2 regions of the Shewanella sp. POL2 genome follow, and region 2 is predicted to be linked to the other one. Evidence: predicted binding sites of a transcription regulator. Region 2 holds the regulator's gene; the other holds the start of a gene.
What was found. The regulator LexA, encoded in region 2, represses DNA repair genes until DNA is damaged. The targets are predictions, from matches to a motif close to TACTGTATNNNNATACAGTA.
Positions count from the first base shown of each region.

Region 1: the regulator LexA is predicted to act here: its motif matches at 1,540-1,559, upstream of recG (ATP-dependent DNA helicase RecG).

Region 1 covers NZ_AKZL01000025.1:11,543-14,946, forward strand. Annotated here, with positions in the region: gene recG (ATP-dependent DNA helicase RecG) at 1-1,523, opposite strand, end outside; gene SHEWPOL2_RS08690 (ABC transporter substrate-binding protein) at 2,159-3,217, shown strand; gene SHEWPOL2_RS08695 (GGDEF domain-containing protein) at 3,231-3,404, shown strand, end outside.
Region 2 covers NZ_AKZL01000012.1:11,702-15,105, forward strand. Annotated here, with positions in the region: gene coxB (cytochrome c oxidase subunit II) at 1-488, opposite strand, end outside; gene SHEWPOL2_RS04760 (SulA-like leucine-rich domain-containing protein) at 894-1,406, opposite strand; gene lexA (transcriptional repressor LexA) at 1,403-2,023, opposite strand; gene plsB (glycerol-3-phosphate 1-O-acyltransferase PlsB) at 2,309-3,404, shown strand, end outside.

The DNA of each region.
Region 1 (3,404 bases), on a different contig from region 2:
TCTTCGGCAGTATCTTCGGCGGCTTGGCACTCGAGGACTTCGGATTCTTCAATCAAGGTACAGACCCAATAGGCTTGGCGCTTGTCCGTGATCACGCTGTTGCGGACGCGCTCGAGTACTTCATTACGGCGCGAATCGGGTATGGCGACTGTGGTGACGGGTGTGCGCCCTGGGGGTAACTCATCGATAATCGAGGTGTCGAGATCGGCGTAGGCCGTCATGGCTAACGTCCGTGGGATCGGGGTTGCCGTCATAATCAACTGATGGGGATGAAACCCTTGATTGATACCTTTTTCCCTGAGTCCCATCCGCTGGTGGACACCAAATCGGTGCTGCTCGTCGATGATAATTAAGGCGAGCCTATGGAAGATAACCTGTTGCTGAAAAATGGCGTGGGTACCGATCACCATTTGCGCTGCGCCAGATTCAATATCCGCTAAAGATTGCGCCCGCGCCTTGCCTTTAAGCTTACCCGCAAGCCAACCGACTTTTAATCCTAGTGGTTCAAACCACGCGGCAAAGTTAGCTGCATGCTGCTCGGCGAGTAATTCGGTAGGCGCCATCATGGCCACTTGATAGCCGTTTTCAATCGCTTGAAGGGCGGCGAGGGCGGCGACTAAGGTTTTGCCTGAGCCGACATCCCCTTGTACTAAGCGCATCATGGGGTGCGGTTGTGCTAAATCTTTACCTATCTCGGCAACGACACGTTGCTGCGCGCCTGTGGGTTTAAAGGGCAGTGAGGCGAGAAAAGGGTTTAGTAATTGCCCCGTGGCATGCATGGTCACGGCGGCGTCGAGGTTACTGCGTTGTCTAAGGCGTAGCATACTCAGGTTGTGGGCGAGTAATTCTTCCTGCACCAGTCGCTGCTGCGCGGGGTGTTGACCAAGCTCTAAATCAAATTGTGAAATCCCCGCATGGGGGCGATGCAGGGTTTGCAGCGCCTGTTTTAGGCTCATGTTGTTTGGCTGCAAATGGGCGGGTAATAACTCGGTCAAGCCGCCATCTTCTAATAATTCAAGTGCCTGTTCGGTGAGCTTAATCCAACTCGCCTGTTTTAAGCCCTCGGTGGTGGGATAAATCGGCGTAAGTGTATCGCTTAGGTGAATATCCTCACCCGGATAGACGATTTTATATTCGGGGTGCACGATTTCCGCTTGATGACTTCCGCGACGAATTTCGCCATAGGCACGGATCATTAATCCATTTTGCATCGCATTGCGCTGCGCCATTGAAAAGTTAAAAAAGCGTAGGCTCATGCTGCCAGTATCGTCACGCACATTGCAGACGAGCATGCGTTTACGGCCTTGAAGGATTTGAGTCGACTGGATTTCGGCCTCAATGGTGCCGTAATTTCCGGGCATGAGTGCGGCGATGGGATAGATTTGAGTGCGGTCTTCGTAGCGCAGGGGCAAGTGAAACAGCAGATCTTGTACTGTTGTGATGCCGAGTTTGGCGAGTTTTTCCGCGACTCTTTTGGCGACGCCCTTGAGTTCGGTGATCGGAACAAGATCCAATTGCTGCAAGTCGTTAGCACTCAATCACTGTGAATTTATACATATACTAACAGAGAATAAACGTAAGGCAATCTTGGGGGATCGACTGCGGTTAAGTGCGCTATGTAAAGAGGCTGAATGATTAGGGCGTGTTGACGTTTCAGGGTTATTTTTGCAGCAATTAGGCTGGCTTTTATGCAAGGCAAAGTCCGTGCCGTGTAGTTATTCTACATAAACGGACGATAACGCGGCAGAAAAGCCAGCCAATGCTGCCAGAAGGGTTCGTCTGGCAAGCTCTTGCTCTTACTTTCTGTCATAAGAGCCGCTCGTCATTTGAGTAGAATAACTACACATCATTCCTCGTTTCGCGAGCACGAACTTGCCAGAACGAACAAAATCTAATCTCGAAACGTCAACACGCCCTAATATTGGGATTAAAAATAGCCTCTTATCTTATACGTCGAGTTATCTTATTAATATTAAATGAATATTCTATAATTTCGAGCCTAAAACAGGAGCAAAAATTAATATTCTTTATTATAAAGTACACTTTTTGTTATTTTGTGGTTTAATCGAAGTGTTGGTTGCCATTGGGTTGTTTTGGTAATTATGCGGTAACAAGGTTGTGAATCGATAATAATAAAGTGACCTCTGTGATGGATCACATGCGGGGAAACACGGTCGAGGAGTACTCGCCTTTGCATCTATTATGTTTACGTTGTTTATGGATAGGCATACTGTGTTTTGCTTTGCCTGCGTGGGCTAAATTGGATGTGGTTTTTTTTAATCCAGGCGCGGTTACGGATAGCTTTTGGGGTGATGTCGATAAATTAATGCAGGTGGCTTCATCAAAGCTTGATATTAATTTGCAAATCATACATTCAGATCGTAATCACTTTAAAATGATTGCTCAATTAGAAACGTTATTAAAATCTCAGCCATCACTTCCTACTCATATTATTTTAGTGAATGAGAAGCAGTCTGCGATAAAAATGTTGCAGATGCTTTATCAATATCCCATATATGTTCAATTGATTTTAAATGATATTTCTGTCGCCGAGCGAGAACACTTATTGGCAGATCCACATTGGCAAACTTATTTATTACCAGCGATTATCCCAGATAACTATGCTATTGGTGCTGATACCGCTAAAAATTTGCTAAGTCGTTTAGAAAATAAAAAGGCTAAGGTTTTATTAATCTCGGGCGATAAATCTACGCCCGCATCAGTGTTAAGAACTCAAGGCGCTAATGATTATTTCTTTATGCAACCCAATGTTATTGTTACTCAAACGGTATATGGTCAATGGCGTGAAGATATTGCTTATGATCAAACATTAACCTTGCTCAGCCGTTATCCGGATTTAACCTTAATCTGGACGGCGAACGATAAAATGGCTATCGGAGTGGTAAAAGCACTCCGCGAAAAGGGCCTTGAACCTGGACGTGATGTACTGGTCAGTTCGATTAATACTTCCCCTGAGATTTTGTCGCTCTGCCAAGAGCGTAAAGTGAGTGCTCTTGGAGGTGGGCATTTTTTAGCGGGTGCCTTAGGGTTGATTCAGCTCAAACAATACCAAGAGACCCAACGTTATTCCTCCTATGAGGATATAGAACTCTTTAGGGTACTTAATCCCGACTCAGCTTTTTATCAGAAGTTAGTTGCAAGGGATTGGGCTGGGATTTTTAAGACACAAATAGTGGATAAGTTATCACAACAGTAATTAATAGGTATTCATGAAGCATCGTAATCATTCCATCAGTCATAGAATGACGCTCACTATTATTGGGGTGAGCTCATTTTTTGCTGTCCTGACCATGCTGGTGCAGTTAGTGTGGAATTATCAAGAAAGCATTGATAATACAACTGCCGATATTCGTGAATATTCCGAATCGATCTTACCCACTATT
Region 2 (3,404 bases):
TCGAGTAAGTAGTGCTCTCCCTTGGCCTCACTACCTTCGATTTGAGGTCTTGGTGTGGCGAGAATACTGTAAAACTCAATATCTTGATCGAAATAGCTGTAATGCCACTTCCATTGCGATCCTGTGACTTTTACCGTGAGATCGGCATTGCTGGGGTCTTCCATGGCAATCAGAGTTTTAGTTGCCGGAATCGCCATTAAGATCAGAATGATAAAGGGAATTATCGTCCAAGCGATCTCAACTTTTGTACTCTCATGGAAGTGTGACGCGACCGCGCCCTTGGATTTTCTGTGGTTGATCATGGCATAAATCATCACGCCAAAAACCACTAAGCCTATCGCGCAGCAGATATACAGAATCGTCATGTGCAGGTGGTATACCTTGCCACTGATTTCTGTTACGCCAGGCGTCATATTGAACCGCATGTCTGCTGCGGCCAACGGTGGGGCGAATAGCACCACGAGTAAACAATACAACCATTGCTTCACAAGACTTCTCCTCTGCTAATTGCAAATAGCAACTACAAAGAAGAGCAACACAGTAAGTCTCAACTCTATGCAAACTCTTCAGTTCCCAAAAAAGTGTTTCTGACTTCAACGTGCGTTGGCGGCTTACTTATGATCAAGTATTGTTACTGCTGGTATTAGCCACACTGGCACATACTGCTGAATAAACCCATTATTCTCAATTTTTGTGGGCGAGCGATATTCGAAAATAACGCGATATTTCTGCCTAAACAGGCCATATATCATGTGCGCCTAAATCAAACATACTTGCTGTTTAAAAATTGATCAAGATCACTTCTTTTTCTAATTGTCTGAAAAATTGCCAAAAAAAAGCCTCACATTCACAGGTGAGGCGGCTTTCAAGGCTAAATACGGTGTGAAAAATTTTTAATGAACAGAGCTGAAAAATGCGGGTTGAGTAAATTTAGCCGATTGTGTGAGATTGGTGCTAGAAGGTTGGTCATTCGTTGAACCTTCAAGCACGATACCCATTGCACGTGCGCTCTTTGCTACAATTTGTAGGCGACGATTATCGCGAGTATCTAGGGCGTTAATCCAAGTAATCACTGCGCTAGATGTGCCACTGGTTAAGGCTTTTTCCATCGCCCAAAGGGTTTCGACCTCATCTTTTGCGTGAACCAATAGTACGCGATCCATACGCACACCTGCGTTTGCTAATAGCTGCTTGTAGCCAATACTAGGTGGGTTGATGAGCACTATCCATCTTCCCTGTTGGCTCAGTTGGGCAAGTTGTTTGCTCAGCTGTGTCAGCTCTTGGCGCCCTTGGCTCTGAGTTGGCATAGTGACTATTGATGTATGCTGCCAGTCGGTCTCTGTATCTCGAACCGTATCTAGCCATAAACCGGGGTGACGCGGGGCATTACCTAATAGTTTGTTCATAGCCAATCTCCATTGCGGATCACCCCTACGGCGAGCCCTTCAATTGTTAGACTTTGGAAACTCAAATCGACTTTAATCGGTGAATAGTCTTCATTCTCGGCATGTAGGTAGACTAAATTACCTTTTTTTTCAAAGCGTTTTACGGTTACATCATCATCAACGCGAGCAACAACAACTTGTCCATTGCGCGCTTGTTGTACTTTATGAACGGCAAGCAGGTCACCCTCAAGGATGCCGATATTCTTCATACTGTCGCCTTTTACGCGCAGCAGGAAATCGGCAGCAGGGTGGAACATGCTGGGGTCGACTTGGTAATACTGTTCGACATGCTCTTGGGCGAGAATAGGTTCACCCGCTGCCACTTGGCCAATCAGTGGCAAGCCTGTTTCGCGGTTATCTTCTTCCTCTACAGGGAGACGGATCCCGCGGGAAGTACCAGGCATGATCTCGATGCAGCCTTTTTTCGCCAATGCCTTAAGGTGTTCTTCTGCGGCATTTGCACTTTTAAAACCCAAACGGGTGGCAATTTCGGCCCGAGTGGGTGGCATGCCAGTCTCGGCAATATTACGTTTAATCAGCTCTAAAATTTCGGCTTGGCGTGGCGTCAACGGTCTCATGGTCTTTCCTGTTTTTCTATACAGTTACTGTTAGTATATACAGTATTATTGGTAGTGCAAGTATTAACCACTTTTAACTTGGTCAGCTAGATCTGCAAATAACCGTAATCGTCATCTATGGGGTGAATGCCATTTGCACGGTATCAATAAATGGTGTCGCCTAAAGTGCGTTACTAAGTCATTAAAATCAGCCGCTGAATCCTGCATCTTTAGGTTGTTTGGGTATATTCTCTAGAATCTGGTATTCTATGGGGCTAATGAACGTACTTACATTGCATAAGAATAATGCCTAAACAAGACTCTCTTTGGTTGAAATCATTACGTTGGATCCAAAAGCACTTAGTGCACACTATTGTTGTGCCACAGGATCCCTTTGCCGATCTGAATCTGGATGCCTCCAGACCGCTTGCTTATGTAATGAAAACAGAATCCCTGAGTGATATTGCTGCGTTAAGCGAGATCACCACGAAACTTGGTTTGCCAAGCCCTTACGAGCCGCTGGTGGTGAATGGCGTTGTGGCGCCACGGGTGGTATGCCTTGAAGGTCGTAAGCCTTTATTTGGTGAACGCGCCAGCAATGAGCCATTCCTCGAATGTTTTATGCGTTTGTTGGCCGTCCATAAGGAAAAGCCAGAGTTAGATATACAGCTGGTGCCTGTGAGTCTGTATTGGGGTCGTACTCCGGGTAAAGAAGACGACACCATGAAGGCGGCAGTGCTTGAGCGCGAGAACCCTACTTGGTTACGTAAGTGCTTGATGATCCTATTTTTGGGCCGTCACAACTTTGTGCAATTTTCTAATGCGGTATCGCTGCGTTACATGGCCGACGAACATGGTACCGATATGGGCATTGCCCATAAATTGGCTCGAGTAGCGAGAGTGCATTTCCGTCGCCAACGTAAGGTGATGACGGGGCCTGTGTTGCCTAATCGTCAGGCGTTATTCCATTCCTTGCTGAAATCTGAATCCTTACGTAAGGCGATTCAGGAAGAAGCCGCGAGCAAGAAGATTTCTGAAACCCAAGCGCGTGAAACGGCAATTGAATATCTTGATGAAATTGCGGCGAATTATTCCGATAGTCTCGTACGTATTGCTGAGCGCTTTTTAACGTGGTTATGGAACAAGCTCTACAGCGGTATTAACATCAAAGGTGCCGAGCATATTCGGCAGTTACACCACGATGGTCATGAGATTGTGTATGTGCCCTGCCATCGCAGCCATATGGATTACCTGCTGTTATCTTACATTCTGTATTACCAAGGTATGGTGCCGCCGCATATTGCTGCGGGTATCAACCTAAACTTCTGGCCTGCGGGGCCGCTGTTCCGCCGTGGCGGGGCTTTCTTTATTCGCCGTAGTTTTAACGGCAACAAACTCTATA